DNA from 2 places in the Caldimonas aquatica genome. Region 1 is predicted to be linked to the other one. Evidence: predicted binding sites of a transcription regulator. Region 1 holds the regulator's gene; the other holds the start of a gene.
What was found. Region 1 encodes FNR, which switches genes on or off when oxygen is low (the NO sensors DNR and NnrR bind a similar motif). Its sites were predicted from a motif close to TTGATNNNNATCAA; they were not measured.

Region 1 (8,686 bases):
GCCGGCGTCTACGGGTCCTTCCTGCTGTTCGCCAAGCGCGCCGAGCAGAAGTACGGCGTGTCCGCGCGCGACATCCTGGTCGAGATGGGCCGCCGCGGCATGGTCGGCGGCCAGGAAGACATGATCGAGGACACCGCGCTGACGCTGGCGCGCCAGCGCGCCGAACGACGCCACGCCGCATGAAGCGCCGGCACCTGCTCACCGCCGCCGCGGCCTGGGCAGCCCTGCCGGCGGCATCGGCCCAGCCGGCCGGCGAGGACGCCACGCTGCGGGTGGCCCTGATCTCACCCACCACAGGGGCCCTGGCCGCCTTCGGGTTGACCAACACCTACGTGCACGAACTGCTGGCCCCGCGCCTGGCCGCGGGGCTGGAGAGCCCCGGGCGCGGCCGGCGCATCGTCCGGCTGGAGCTGCACGACGCCGCCTCGTCGCCGGCCCGCGCCGGCGAGCTGGCCGCCTCGCTCGTGGCCAGCGGCGTGCACATGGTGCTGGCCTCCGGCACGCCGGAGACCTGCAATCCGGTCTCGGACGTCTGCGAGGCCGCGGGCGTGCCCTGCGTCACCACGGTGGCCCCGTGGCAGGCCTGGTTCCACGGCCGCAAGGGCCATCCGGACAAGGGCTTCCAGTGGACCTACCACTTCTTCGTCGGCCTGGAGGACTTCACCGACATCTACTCCAGCCTGCTCGCCCGTGCCGGCCTGGGCACGGTGGTCGGCGGCCTCTGGCCGGACGACATTGACGGCGGGGCCTTCCTCGAAGTGATGCCGCGTGCCTTCGCGCAGCGCGGCCTGACGCTGATGGACCCCGGCCGCGTGCGCCTGGCCGCGCCGGACTACACCGGCATCGCCACCCGCCTGCGCGACGCCCGCGTGAACATGGTCACCGGCGTGCTGCCCCCCCCGGTGGCGCAGGCCTTCTTCGAGGCGGCGCGCCAGGTGGGCTACCAGCCGCGCATGGCCACGATCGCGAAGGCCTTCCCCTTCCCGGACACGGTGGACCGCAGGAGCCTGCCGGGGCTGGCGCTGTGCAACGAGGTCTGGTGGTCGCCGGCCTGGCCGTTCCGCTCCGGCCTCACCGGCGAGACTTCGGCCCAGATCGTGCGCGAATACGAGCAGCGCACCGGACGGCAATGGATCCAGACGCTGGGCTTCTCCCACGCGCTGGTGGACCTGGCAGCACAGGTGATCCAGCAGGCGGCCGAGCCGACCCGGCCCTCGCTGGGCCAGGCCCTGCGCCGCATCCAGGCCCGTACCGTGGTGGGCCCGCTCAGCTTCGCGGGGCGCATGCCCGCGCTCAACGTGTGCTCCACGCCGGCCGTGGGCGGCCAGTGGCTGAAGGACGAGCGGGGGCGCTGGGTGCTGCAGGTGGTGGACAACACCCGCTCGCCGTTCATCCCCGTCACCGCGAAGTTCGCCACCGTCCCGCTGTGACGCCCCTTTCACCTTTTCCGACAGAGGACAACCCCATGCCATTTGCACAGATCTACCTGATCGAAGGCCGCACCGAAGAACAGAAAAAGGCCGTCATCGAGAAGGTCACCCAGGCACTGGTCGAGGCCGTCGGCGCCCCGGTGGCGAACGTGCGTGTCTGGATCACCGAGGTGCCCAAGGAGAACTGGGGCATCGCCGGCGTCACGGCCAAGGAACTCGGCCGCTAGCCTGGCACGGGAGCGCCTGTCGCTCCCGCTTCACGCGTCTTTACACAGCCTTACCCGCCGTTTGCCGCCGCACGCAAGACGCAAAGGGTGGCGCTGCACACTGAAGCTGTCCCGTTCACCAAGGAGCAGCCTCATGCAAGCACGCACCCTGATCGCCCTGGCCACCCTGGCCCTCGGCCTGCAGGCCGGCCTGGCCCACGCCCAGCCGCGTGACCGCCACGCCCCTGCCCCCCGCGTCGAGCATCGCCATGGCCCCGTGCACGGCCATCCCGCTGCCCGCCCGGCCCACCCCCCGGTCGTCGTGGTCCAGCCCGTCCGCGTCGCGGCGCCGCGCCATCACTTCCACCGCGGTGCCCGGCTGCCCGTCGCCTACCGCCACCACGTGGTGCATGACTGGCGCGCCCACCGCCTGAGCGCCCCGCCACGTGGCCACCACTGGGTGCGCGTGGGCTCGGATTTCGTGCTGGTGGCCGCTGCGACCGGCATCATTGCCCACTTCGTGCTGGCTCACTGAGCCGGGCACACGCCGCAAGGCCCCAGCTCGGCGCCATGCGCCAGCCAAGAAAAAACCCCGCTTCTCGCGAAGCGGGGTTTCCATCTGGACCGGCCGGCCCGGCCGTGCCGGGCCGCGGCGGATCACATGTTGTCGATCATCACCTGGCCGAAGCCCGAGCAGCTGACCTGGGTCGCGCCGTCCATCAGGCGGGCGAAGTCGTAGGTCACCTTCTTGCTCTGGATGGCCTTTTCCATCGAGCTGATGATCAGGTCGGCGGCTTCCTTCCAGCCCATGTGGCGCAGCATCATCTCGGCCGACAGGATCTCGGAACCGGGGTTCACGTAGTCCTTGCCGGCGTACTTCGGCGCCGTGCCGTGGGTGGCCTCGAACATCGCGACCGAGTCGGACAGGTTGGCGCCCGGGGCGATGCCGATGCCGCCGACCTGCGCGGCCAGCGCGTCGGAGATGTAGTCGCCGTTCAGGTTCAGCGTCGCGATCACCGAGTACTCGGCCGGACGCAGCAGGATCTGCTGCAGGAACGCGTCAGCGATGGCGTCCTTGATGACGATGTCCTTGCCGGTCTTCGGGTTGGTGAACTTGCACCACGGGCCGCCGTCGATCAGCTCGGCGCCGAACTCGCGCTGCGCCAGGGCATAGCCCCAGTCGCGGAACGCGCCTTCGGTGAACTTCATGATGTTGCCCTTGTGCACCAGCGTCACCGACGGCTTGTCGTTGTCGATGGCGTACTGGATGGCCTTGCGCACCAGGCGCTCGGTGCCTTCCTTGGAGACCGGCTTGATGCCGATGCCCGAGGTTTCCGGGAAGCGGATCTTCTTGACGCCGAACTCGTCCTGCAGGAACTTGATCAGCTTCTTGGCCTTGTCGCTCTGGTAGTCGAACTCGATGCCGGCGTAGATGTCTTCCGAGTTCTCGCGGAAGATCACCATGTCGACCTTCTCGGGCTCCTTGACCGGCGAGGGCACGCCCTTGAAGTAGCGCACCGGGCGCAGGCAGACGTACAGGTCCAGCTCCTGGCGCAGCGCGACGTTCAGCGAGCGGATGCCGCCACCGACCGGGGTGGTCAGCGGGCCCTTGATCGAGACCACGTATTCGCGCACGGCATGCAGCGTCTCCTCGGGCAGCCACACGTCCGGGCCGTACACCTTGGTCGACTTCTCGCCGGCGTAGACCTCCATCCAGTGGATCTTGCGCTTGCCACCGTAGGACTTGGCCACCGCAGCGTCGACCACCTTGATCATCACGGGCGTGATGTCGAAGCCGGTGCCGTCCCCCTCGATGTACGGAATGATGGGATTGTCGGGAACGTTGAGCGAGAAGTCCGGGTTGACCGTGATCTTCTGGCCACCCTCGGGCACCTTGATGTGCTGGTACATGTGAGAAAGCTCCGCGGAACGTGGTTGGTATCGGGTTCTTGCGCGAACGAAAGATTCTAAGTCAGGGCGGCTTTCAGACGACTTTCACCACCCCTGCGGGAGACGGGGCTGGGCCGGCCCCTCGGGGGGTCAACCGTGAGGCGGCGCCCGCCTTTGCCCCACGTACCTGGAGGCGGTGGCGCGCCCAGGGGCGCCACCCGAGCCCGCTCAGCACACCCCGGCGGCCACCTTGGACCACACGCCATGGCCGAGGGCCCACGCGGACGAGGCGAGCAGGAAGCCCCCCGCCAGCCGCACGGCGAGGGTGCCCCCGCCCGCCCGGGCGCCGAAGCGCTGCCACAGCATGGGCCCGACCTGGAGGCCGAGCGCCGAACCGAAGGCGAAGGCCGCCATCACCAGGGCCCCCTGCCCGGCTCCTGGGGCGAGTGCCGCCACCATCAGGGCGGAGTACAGAAGCCCGCACGGCAGCAGCACCCACAGCAGCCCCGCCGCGAAGGGCACCTGCAGGCTGGACCAGCCGAGCGTGCGGTGGCGCATCTCCTGCCAGACGCGGTGAGCCAGACCTTCGAGCCAAGCCGGCTGACGACCGCGCCAGACCAGGGCGATCCCGAGCGCGAGCACGGCCACGTGAAACAGCGCCCAGAAGGGGCGCAGCCAGGCGCTGTGCTCGGCCCCCCACTGAAGGGCGCCAGCCGAGGTGGCCACCACGGCGCCCAGCGTGGCATAGCCGGCCAAACGGCCGAGCTGGAACGACAGCAGGCGCGGCCGGGTGCACCCCACCCCGGCGGTCGCAGCGCCGCACATGGCCACGCAGTGAGGACTGCCGGCGAGCCCCATCAACAACGCGGTGAAGACGAGTCCCGAGACCATCAGATGATCTTGGAGAAGCGCTGGCGGCTGCGGTCGGCCTGGAGGTAGCGGTCGAACACCATCGCGATGCCACGCACGAAATACCACCCCATGGGCGTGACGCACACGCCGTCGGGCTCGATCGTGACCAACCCCTCCTCGGCCAGCGCCGCCAGCCGTTCCAGTTCGGCGGCGAAGTAGCGGCGGAAGTCGATGAGATACGAGACCTCGATCGACTCGAACACCACGTGCCCCTGGCACATCAGCGCCATGATGACCGCACGGCGCACGAGGTCGTCCCTGTCGAGCGCGAGACCGCGCACCACCGGGAAACGCCCCTGCGCGAGTGCATCATAGTACTCGGGCAGCGTCTTGGCATTTTGGCTGTAGGTGGCGCCGATGCGGCCGATGGCCGACACCCCCAGCCCGATCAGATCGCAGTCGGGCTGCGTGCTGTAGCCCTGGAAGTTGCGATGCAGCCGGCCCTGGCGCTTGGCCACGGCCAGCGCGTCGTCATGCAAGGCGAAGTGGTCCATGCCGATGTACGCATAGCCCCGGCCTAGGAAGCTGGCGATGGCCCCCGACAGCATCGAGATCCGGTCCTCAGCGCTCGGCAGCTCGCTGGCATCGATGCGGCGCTGAGGCTTGAAGCGCTCGGGCAGATGCGCATAGGCGTACAGCGCGATGCGGTCGGGACGCAGCTCGCCGACCTGCTCGAGCGTGCGGGCGAACGACGCCGGGGTCTGTCGCGGCAGTCCGTAGATCAGATCCACGTTGAGTGACTCGAAGCTCAGCTGGCGGGCGGCTGCCATCAGCTCGGCGACGCTCTCGCGAGACTGGGCCCTGTGGACCGCCTTCTGAACCTGGGGGTCGAAGTCCTGCACACCGAAGCTCAGCCGGTTGAAGCCGAGCCGCGCGAGATGTGCAAGACGATCGGGAGTGACGGTGCGAGGATCGACCTCGATAGAGTACTCGCCGCCGGGAACGAGCCGGAAAGCCCGGCGCAGGCTGCCCATCACGCGCTCCAGTTCCGCATCGGATAGGAAGGTGGGCGTGCCGCCTCCGAAATGTAGCTGGGATACGGCCTGCGCGGAGCCGAGCACCTCGCGGTGCATCGCGATTTCGCGGTCGAGCGCGTCCAGGTACTCGCCGGCGCGCTCGTGGTGCTTCGTGATCACCTTGTTGCAGGCGCAGTAGTAGCACACCGACTCGCAGAACGGGATGTGGACGTAGATCGACAACGGAGCGTGCAGCCCCCCCACCCCGCTGGCGCGTTGCTCCAGTGCCTGACGGTAGTGCGACTCCGTGAAGGCCTCCACGAACCTGTCGGCCGTGGGATACGACGTATAGCGAGGGCCGGGCACATCGAAGCGGGCCAGCAACTCGCGATCGAGAGGAGGAAGGACGGTCTCCATGGTGGCTCCACTGTGCCAAGGCAGAACTCCGGGGCGCTTGATCTGTCTCAAGGTCACGGTCGCTGCGACGCGAAAGAATCCCACCCGTACTTGAGGATGATCATGCTGCTCCACCGTGCCCGCTCCCGCTCCACTGTGATCCGGTCCGCGAGGCAGGAGTCCGTATGGGACGCGGGGTCACCTCGGGAAAGCCACGGCCATCCGATAATGGGTTCCACCGGAACTGCGAAGAAGATGATCAAACTCAACGAACTGAAGGTGGCCTGCTCCAGCTGCAATTTGCGGGAGCTGTGCTTGCCGGTGGGCCTGTCGCGCCCAGAGCTGGAAAAGCTCGACACGCTGGTTGCCACCCGCAGGGCGGTCAAGCGCGGTGAGGCGTTGTTCCACGCGGGCGATCCGTTCCAGTCCCTCTACGCCGTGCGCACCGGCTTCTTCAAGACCTGCATCTCCTCCGAGGACGGGCGGGATCAGGTGACCGGCTTCCAGATGGCCGGCGAGCTGCTGGGGCTGGACGCGATCAGCCAGGATCGCCACACCTGCGATGCGGTGGCCCTGGAAGACTCGCAGGTCTGCGTCATCCCCTACTCGCAGCTGGAGTCGCTTTCGCGTGAGTTCACCGAACTGCAGCACTCGTTCCACAAGATCATGAGTCGGGAGATCGTGCGCGACCACGGAGTGATGTTGCTCCTGGGCAGCATGCGCGCAGAAGAACGGCTTGCCGCCTTCCTGCTCAACCTGACGCAGCGCCTGCATGCGCGGGGCTTCTCTCCGTCTTCGCTGGTGCTGCGCATGACGCGCGAGGAGATCGGCAGCTATCTCGGCCTCAAGCTGGAGACGGTGAGCCGCACCTTCTCGAAGTTCCAGGACGAGGGGCTCCTGGAAGTCAAGCAGCGCCAGATTCGCATCTTGGACCAAGAAGGCCTGCAGAAGCTGGTCAACTCGGCCAACAACTGCTGAGCCTAGCCCTCGGGTGCGATGCGCTGCCGCCGCTGGCGGCGGGCCCGCCTTCTCGCTGACCCGCGGCTCTTCAGGACGCGGACCGGTGCTGCGGGCGCGGGCAAGCAGGAGGGCGCTGATCCGCCGTCAGAGGACAGCGGTTGACCTCGAAGGGCGAGCGCGCCAGCAAGGTCGTCAGCATGCTGGACAGCATCGTGGCCGCCCAGAAAAGGAAGAAGGCCAGGGTGTAGATCGCCATCGGCGACAACTCGATCGCGCCGCCACCGAGCCAGTGCAGGTCACGCGGGTCGACGAAGGCGAACACCAACATCTCGATCAGGCCCGCCACCAGAAACGCGGGCCAGGCGATCCACATCCACCGCTGCGCCATCCATGCACTCCTTCGGCGGCGCATCGTCGCGCCGCCTGATCCTTTGAGGGCTCATCGCCCGGGCGTTCCACCCGTGGCCGCGTGGTTGCGGACCTCGAGCGCGGGGCGGACGGCCGGGGCTTCCGACGCCGCGGCCTGGCGCTCGGCCATGGTCTTGTTGATCTCCAGTCCACGACGGTAGTAGTCGGGATCGACCACCGGATCAGGACGCGACACCGCCAAGACGAGGGTCGCCACGCCGGCCAGGATGACGGCCGCAGGTCCGCCCACCACGAGCCACATCATAGGTTCGCGCCACCATGCGCGGGGCTGGGTTTTGGAGGGTTCGAGGGTTTTCATGGGGGCTCCTGCGTTCAGCGCGGCACCAGGAAGGTGGACTTCTCGTGCACCGTGCGAGCGGCCTCCTCGCCGTCCGGCAACCGCTCGATAGCGAACTGGATGGGGCTGGAGCGCCCGGCCAGCTCGGCGGCAGACTCCGGGGGGACCTGCACACGAACGGCCACCCAGCGGGATTCGGCCGGTGCGATGTCGACCTGCGAGTGCGAGGCGACCGAGATGCCGGCGATGCCTTCCACCGAGATCCGGTAGCGCTGCTCGCGCTCGGTGCTGTTCATGATCTGCAGCCGGTACACGTTCTCGACGCGGCCGTCCTCCACGATGCGGGCAAGGGCACCCCGGTCTCGGATGACGTCGACCTTGAACGGGCTGCGCAGCGCGATGCTCGCGACGAAGGCGAGGCTGATGCCGAGCAAGATCGCGCCGTAGATCAGCACCCGCGGGCGCAGTACCCGGCGAAACATCTGGGCGCGTGTCCACCCGTGCTCCATGCCGTTCTCGGTGGAGTAGCGGATGAGCCCGCGCTCGTAGCCCATCTTGTCCATCACGCCGTTGCAGACGTCGATGCATGCGGCGCAGCCGATGCATTCGTACTGCAGGCCGTCACGGATGTCGATGCCGGTGGGGCAGACTTGCACACACAGCGTGCAGTCGATGCAGTCGCCCAACCCCGCCGCCTTTGGATCGATCTTGCGCGAGCGCGAGCCACGGGGCTCGCCGCGTTGCGTGTCGTAGGTGATGATCATCGTGTCCTTGTCGAACATCGCGCTCTGGAAGCGCGCGTAAGGACACATGTACTTGCAGACCTGCTCGCGCATGTAGCCGGCATTGCCGTACGTTGCGAAGCCGTAGAAGAACACCCAGAAGGTCTCCCAGGGGCCGAGGGCGAAGCTCGCGGCAGCCGCTATCAACTCGCGCACGGGGGTGAAGTAGCCGACGAAGGTGAAACCGGTCCACAACGCGATCGCGATCCACGCCGCCTGCTTGGCCGTCTTGCGCCAGATCTTCTCGAAGGTCCAGGGGCCTTCGTCAAGCCGCATTCTCGCGATCCGGTCGCCTTCGATGCGGCGCTCGACCCACATGAAGATCTCGGTGTAGACGGTCTGCGGGCATGCGTAACCGCACCACAGGCGCCCTGCCACGGCCGTGAAGAAAAACAGCCCGAGCGCCGAGATGACGAGCAACGCGGTGAGGTAGATGAAGTCCTGCGGG
Region 2 (7,161 bases), 590 kb from region 1:
CTGCCCGCGGCCGAGCGCAGCGAACTCGTTCCCGTGCACGATGCCCTGGAGCAGTTGAGCGAGCGGCTCCAGCGCCGCCTGGCCCACGAACGGGCCTTCAGCGCCCACGCGGCGCACGCCTTGCGCACGCCGCTGGCCGGCCTGGACGCCCAACTGGCCACGGCACTGAAGGAATGCCCGCCCACGCTGCAGCCACGCCTCACCCGTGCCCGCGCCGCGGTGTCGCGCCTGCGCCGGGTGGTGGCCGCGCTGCTCGCGCTGTTCCGCAGCGATGTGGAGGTGCGCCCCGAGCCGGTCGATCTGGTCTCACTCGTCGAGCGGCTGCCCACCGAGGAGTTGCAGGTGGACGTGCGCGGGGCTGCCGTTTTGCGCGCAGACCCCGACCTGCTCGCTGCGGCGCTGGTCAACCTGTTGGACAACGCGGTGCGCCACGGCGCGCGCCGGGTGACGCTGACGGCCGAGCAGGGGCAGGGCCTTGGATCCTCGCCCCCGGGGCTCACGCCCACCCCCCGAGGGGGTGTCGGCCCGGCTTCGGGCGGCCGGGCGCCGGGCCTCACGGTGGAGGACGACGGGCCGGGGGTGGACGAGGCACGGCGTGCCGAGTTGCAGGCCGCGCTCGATGCCCAGGCCTACGAGGGCCGCACCGGCTTGGGCCTCATGTTGGCCGACATGGTGGCCCGCGCGCATGGCGGGCGCCTGCAACTGCTGCCCGCCGCGCACGGCTTCGCGGTGCGGCTCGTGCTCGGCGCCTCGGACGAGGCGTGAGGCGGGCCCCCGGGGCGCGAGATGCGCCTCGCGGGTCACCATTCCTTCCATCAGAAGCGCGGCGCCCGCACCGGCCCCGTCAGTTTCGAGTCAGCGCGACGTCAGGTGCTGTTGGCTGCGCGTCAGCGGTGGGTCAGAGCGGGCAACGATAGTCCACCTCACATGCCGCCGTCGCGGCGTGATGCGCATTGACGAGACATTCCTAAAGGAGACAAGTGATGGCAGCCGCACTACCGGCCGCGAAAGCGCCGATGACTGCCGAGGAGAAGAAGGTCATCTTCGCCTCCTCGCTGGGGACCGTGTTCGAGTGGTACGACTTCTACCTGTACGGCTCGCTCGCGGCGATCATCGCCAAGCAGTTCTTTGCCGGGCTCGACCCGACCTCGGCGTTCATCTTCGCGCTGCTGGCTTTCGCCGCAGGCTTCCTGGTCCGTCCGTTCGGCGCGCTGGTGTTCGGCCGCCTGGGCGACATGATCGGGCGCAAGTACACCTTCCTGGTCACCATCCTCCTCATGGGCCTGTCGACCTTCATCGTCGGCATCCTTCCCACGTATGCCGCGATCGGTGTGGCCGCGCCCATCATCCTCATCATCCTGCGCCTGCTGCAAGGCCTGGCGCTGGGCGGCGAGTACGGCGGTGCGGCGACCTACGTGGCCGAGCATGCGCCGCACGGCAAGCGCGGCGCCTACACCTCGTGGATCCAGACCACCGCGACGCTGGGCCTGTTCCTGTCGCTCATGGTGATCCTGGGCACCCGCACCGCGATGGGCGAGGAGGACTTCGCGGCCTGGGGCTGGCGTGTGCCCTTCCTCGTGTCCATCATCCTGCTCGGGATCTCGGTGTGGATCCGCATGAGCATGAACGAGTCGCCGGCCTTCAAGAAGATGAAGGCCGAGGGCAAGACGTCGAAGGCGCCGCTGTCCGAGTCGTTCGGTCAGTGGAAGAACCTCAAGATCGTGATCCTGGCGCTCGTGGGCCTGACCGCCGGCCAGGCGGTCGTGTGGTACACGGGCCAGTTCTACGCGCTGTTCTTCCTGACCCAGGCGCTCAAGGTGGACGCGGCCACGGCCAACGTGCTGGTGGCGGTCGCGCTGCTGATCGGCACGCCGTTCTTCGTCGTGTTCGGCACGCTGTCCGACAAGATCGGCCGCAAGCCCATCATCATGGCCGGCTGCCTGATCGCCGCGCTCACCTACTTCCCGCTGTTCAAGGCCCTGACGCAGGCCGCCAACCCGGACCTGGCCGCCGCCCAGGCACGCACCCAGGTGATCGTGACCGCCGATCCCAAGGAGTGCTCGTTCCAGGGCAGCCCGATCGCCCGCGAGATCGACTTCCGCACCTCCTGCGACATCGCCAAGCGCTACCTGGCGCAAAGCTCGGTGAGCTACGAGAACGCCGCGGGCAGCGGCCCGGCGTCGGTCAAGGTCGGCGACAAGGTCATCACCGCGCCGGCAGCCACCGTCTCGGGCGGCAAGTTCGATGAGGCCAGCACCAAGGCGATCGCCGCCTTCAAGAAGGACGTGAGCGATGCGCTCAAGGCCGCGGGCTATCCGGCCAAGGCCGACCCGGCCAAGGTCGACAAGGTCAAGGTGGTGGCGATCCTCACGCTGCTGGTCATCTACGTGACCATGGTGTACGGCCCGATCGCCGCGATGCTGGTCGAGCTGTTCCCGACCCGCATCCGCTACACCTCCATGAGCCTGCCCTACCACATCGGTAACGGCTGGTTCGGCGGTCTGTTGCCCACCACGTCCTTCGCCATCGTGGCCGCCACGGGCAACATGTACAACGGCTTGTGGTACCCGATCATCATCGCGGCCGCCACGTTCGTGATCGGGATGCTGTTCCTGCGCGAGACGAAGGACCGCGACATCTTCGCCAACGACTGACGTCTTTCGTTGGCTCCCACGAGCGGCCGGGCGGGCGCCAAGCCCGGCCCGACCGGTTTCAAGCAATAGGAGTCGAGAACCATGTGGAAACTGCTCGCCGGCTTCGCCGTGTTCGCGGCGCTGGCAATCTTCATGCTGTCCAAGGGCGGCGATATCGACATGAGTGGCGAGAAGCACGGCACCGAGGCGACCCACGCGCCGGCCGCCGCGCCGGCGGCGAGCAAGTAAGCAAAGCGCTCCACCACCAGCCCGCCCCGGCCCTGCACTGCGCAGGCCGGGGCGGGCCCCTTTTCGGGGGCGCCCATCGTGCCCCCGATGTCACGGATGGTTGCCAAGCTGCGCCCCGCGAGGCGCGGCGCCGCCGCCCGCTCCCACTACCATCGCCGGCGAGGTGCCGGCGCGGGCGTGGCCGCCCGCGCGCGGCGTGTGTGCATCTTCGACATCGGGACGACGTGCAAAGACGACACTTCCTTTCCTGCCTTGCCACCTTCTGCTCGACCGGTTCTCTGCTGAACTCGCCCGCCCGGGCGGTGCCCTTGGTGCCTCTGGGCAAGGCCCATCCCTTCGACTACGCCTGGCTCAAAGGCCAGGCCCGGGCGCTCGCAGGCCGCGCTCATCAACCTGCGCGCAACTCGGTGCCCAAGGCGATCGAGGCGCTCGACTGGGACCAGTACCAGTCGATCCGCTTTCGGCAGGACCACGCCTTGTGGCGCGACGAGAAGCTGCGCTTCCAGGCGCAGTTCTTCCACCTCGGCCTCTTCTACAAGACGCCGGTGCGCATGTTCGAGGTGGCGGGGGGCCAGGCGCAGGAGCTGGCCTACGACCCGGAGATGTTCGACCACCGCAAGAGCGGGCTCGACACGAAGGCCCTGCCCAAGGACCTCGGCTTTGCGGGCTTTCGCCTCAATTTCCACACCGACTGGACGCGGGACGTCGCAGCCTTCCTCGGCGCGAGCTACTTCCGCGCCGTGGGCGGGGAGTGGCAGTACGGCCTGTCGGCCCGCGGCCTGGCGATCGACACCGGCATGAGCCGGCCCGAGGAGTTCCCGAACTTCGTCGCGTTCTGGCTCGAGCGGCCGGCGCCGCAATCGAGCACGGTGACGGTCTATGCGCTGCTCGATTCGCCGAGCGTGGCCGGCGCCTACCGCTTCCTCATCACGCCGGGCGAGACGCTGGTGATGGACGTGGACGCCGCGCTCTATCCGCGCAAGCCGATCGAGCGGCTCGGCATCGCGCCGTGCACCAGCATGTTCCAGTTCGGCGAGAACGACAAGCGCATGGCCAACGACTGGCGCCCCGAGATCCACGACAGCGACGGCCTGCAGATGTGGACCGGCCGCGGCGAGTGGATCTGGCGGCCGCTGGCCAATCCCGAGCGTCTGCGCTTCAATGCCTACCTCGACGAGAACCCCCGGGGCTTCGGCCTGATGCAGCGCGACCGCGACTTCGACCACTACCAGGACGACGGCGTGTTCTACGAACGGCGTCCGAGCCTGTGGGTCGAGCCCAAGGCAGGCTGGGGCAAGGGCTCGGTGCAACTCGTCGAGATCCCGACGATCGACGAGACGTTCGACAACATCGTCGCCTTCTGGAACCCGCAGGACAAGCCGCAGCCGGGGCAGGAACTGCTGTTCGGCTACCGCCTGCATTGGGGCGCCGACAGCCCCGTCAAGCCGGGCGTCGCCCGCTGCGTCGCCACCCGCACGGGCATCGGAGGCATCGTCGGGCAACCGCGCAAGTACTTCTCGTGGCGCTTCGCGGTGGACTTCGCAGGCGGCGACCTCGCGTTGCTGGGCAAGGACGCGGTGGTCGAGCCGGTCATCACGGCCTCGCGCGGCAAGATCGAAATCACCTCGGCCCGGCCACTGCACTCCATCCGCGGCTACCGCGCGATGTTCGACCTGCGTCCGACGGACGAGAGCACGCAGCCCATCGACCTGCGCCTGTACCTGCGCTGCAACGGCCAGGCGCTCACCGAAACCTGGCTCTACCAGTGGGACCCGCCTGCCCCGTCGCAGCGCAAGTTCGCGTGAGCGGGACCTCCCCCCCGCGTGGAAACCGCTCGTAAGCAAGGCGCGCCTGCCGACGCAATTGCTCACGTGTGAGAGGCGCGTACACCCCCGCGTTCGGGTCGGCCGCTAGCCTTGCCCGTTTTCAAGACGCGCCGGCGAAGTCGCACCGGCGCCGAGGCCGAACGGGAAGAACAGATGCGGTCGTTGGGATACGTGGTGGTGGGGGCGCTGGCGGGCAGCCTGCTCCTGGGGTTGGGGCTCTACCTTGGCGCCGTGGCGGTGGAGGCCTTGGGGCTCGGCTGGTTCGAGCCGAGCCGTGAGGCGACGCTCAACCGGCTGGTGCTGTGGGCCTGGGCGGTGTTTGCGGCGGGCGGCGCGGTGTGGGGCCTCGCGCGCGCGCTGCGCGCCCGCCGCGCCTCGTCGGTGTGGCGTTGACCCAGCTCAAAGCTTCGGATCCGGGTAAACCCAGGGGTCGCGGGCGTTGATGCACCGCAACGAATTCCCCCTACGGGTGTCATGGAATAGGGGCGGGAATGTTCCCTGGACCTCGATACCCAAGACATGAAAGCCAAGTACAGCCTCCTCGCTCTCGTGGCCGCGGCCAGCTTCGCCTCTCTCGGTGCACAGGCCGCCGAGCCCTCGCCCTGGCTGGTGCGCGTGCGCGCCGTCAATCTGGACAGCGCCAACAAGGACTCCACGGGCTTGGACCTGAGCGTGAACGACAAGGTCATTCCGGAAGTCGACGTCTCCTACTTCTTCACGCCCAACCTCGCCGCCGAGCTCATCCTCACCTACCCGCAGAAGCACGACGTGCGCGCGGGCGGCACCGAGATCGGCTCGCTCAAGCACCTGCCGCCCACGCTCACGGTGCAGTACCACTTCGACGGCATGGGCGCGTTCAAGCCCTACGTCGGCGCGGGCCTCAACTACACGCGCTTCTCCAACGTGGACCTGCCCGCCGGCGTCACCATCGACAAGGACAGCTTCGGCCTGGCGCTGCAAGTCGGTGCCGATTACGAGATCAGCAAGAACGTCTACCTGAACCTGGACGTGAAGAAGGTGCAGATCCGCACAGACGTCAAGGCGGGCGGCGCCAAGCTCGGCACCTTCAAGGTCGACCCGCTGCTGGTCGGCGTGGGGGTGGGCTTCCGGTTCTGATGGCGCAGCGGGCCGGGCGACCGGCCCGTGTCCGCGCCGCCGCCTCGAAGGGCTTCAGGCCCCCAGAAAGTGCCGGCGGTACTTCACCGGCAGATCGCCGATGCGCATCATCATCGGCAAATCGGCCGTGTTGAAGTCCGGGTCCCAGGCCGGCGCCCCGAGGATGCGGGCGCCGCACCGCAGGTAGCCCTTGATCAACGCCGGTGGCTCCACCGCGAGGTCGCGTCGCAGTTCCTCCACCGGCAGGCACAGCCGCGGCTGCACGCGGTACTCGATCGGCGCAAGGTGCGAGTGCCGCAGTTGCTCCCACAGGCTCGCGGCCACGTGTCCGCCGTCGCGCATGCTGACACTGGCGCAGCCGATCATCGTGTCCAGGTGGTTGTGCACCATGAACTGGGCGAGCGCGCCCCACAGGGCGAGGATCACCGCGCCCGAGCGGTGTTCGGGGTGCACGCAGGAGCGGCCGAGTTCGACCATGCGAGGGCGCAGGCCGCGCAGGCGAGTGAGGTCGAACTCCGTCTCGCTGTACAGGCCGCCGATGCGGCGGGCCGCGGCGGGCGTGAGCACCCGGTAAGTCCCGACCACCGGGGCGGCCCCTTGCGCATCGACGGCACGCACCAGCAGATGCTCGCAGTAGGCATCGAAGACGTCCACGTCGTGTCCGGGCGGCGTGCCTTTCGGGCACGTCAGGCGGGCCCCCATTTCCTCGCCGAAGACCAGGTACCTCAGCCTCTGGGCTTCCAGAACTTCGTCGGCATGGCGCGCCCAAGCCACCACCAGTTTGGCAGTGTCCACCGGCGTCGAGCCGCGGTGAAGGGACCTCCGCGGGGCCCGGATCTCGGAAATCGGCAGCGTCGGCAGCGGCAGGTCCCTCATGCAGTGCTCCTCGTTCTAGGACCTCCAGGCTAGGCGGGGGCCGTGACGCGGCCGTGAACGCCCCGTGACGGCGGCGTGACGACCCTGCCCGGGCTGCACGGCACGCCGAACGTCCGGAAAGTGAATGGGATTGCGGCCATTGAGGGGTTTTCCGGCCTCTGGCCTCGTGCCCGCGTGGTAACTTCCTCGCGCTGCCCGCCGATCGCGGCCCCCGCCCGAGCCGCTCACAGCCCATGCCCGCTCCTGCCGACTCCTCACACCGCGCGCCCGCCGCACCGTGGCGGGGGTTGCTGGAGTTGGTGCGGGAGCGGCGCGCGTCCTTGCCCGCCGATCAGGTGCAGGAACTCGCGGTGGACACGCTGGGCGTGATCGCCGTGGTCGCGGCAGGGGCCGTCGTTCTGACGATCCTGTTGATGCCGGCGGCCTCGTCGGCCTCGCTCACGGTGTCGGTGGGGTTGGCC

Region 2: OMP39_RS11910 (OmpW/AlkL family protein) is a predicted target of FNR. The motif match lies at 5,148-5,161, and genes of this name have one in related genera.

Annotation. Positions count from the first base shown of each region.
Region 1 is NZ_CP110257.1:2,018,381-2,027,066, forward strand. Features, by position in the region: gene dmpG (4-hydroxy-2-oxovalerate aldolase) at 1-183, shown strand, start outside; gene OMP39_RS09135 (ABC transporter substrate-binding protein) at 180-1,430, shown strand; gene OMP39_RS09140 (2-hydroxymuconate tautomerase) at 1,466-1,657, shown strand; gene OMP39_RS09145 (RcnB family protein) at 1,791-2,171, shown strand; gene icd (NADP-dependent isocitrate dehydrogenase) at 2,294-3,547, opposite strand; gene OMP39_RS09155 (sulfite exporter TauE/SafE family protein) at 3,755-4,417, opposite strand; gene hemN (oxygen-independent coproporphyrinogen III oxidase) at 4,417-5,811, opposite strand; gene fnr (fumarate/nitrate reduction transcriptional regulator Fnr) at 6,046-6,768, shown strand; gene OMP39_RS09170 (hypothetical protein) at 6,839-7,138, opposite strand; gene OMP39_RS09175 (FixH family protein) at 7,190-7,477, opposite strand; gene ccoG (cytochrome c oxidase accessory protein CcoG) at 7,492-8,686, opposite strand, start outside.
Region 2 is NZ_CP110257.1:2,613,239-2,620,399, reverse strand. Features, by position in the region: gene OMP39_RS11935 (sensor histidine kinase) at 1-765, shown strand, start outside; gene OMP39_RS11930 (MFS transporter) at 984-2,654, shown strand; gene OMP39_RS11925 (hypothetical protein) at 2,736-2,882, shown strand; gene OMP39_RS11920 (OpgD/OpgG family glucan biosynthesis protein) at 3,107-4,687, shown strand; gene OMP39_RS11915 (hypothetical protein) at 4,862-5,101, shown strand; gene OMP39_RS11910 (OmpW/AlkL family protein) at 5,228-5,824, shown strand; gene OMP39_RS11905 (GNAT family N-acetyltransferase) at 5,879-6,700, opposite strand; gene OMP39_RS11900 (PAS domain-containing protein) at 6,934-7,161, shown strand, end outside.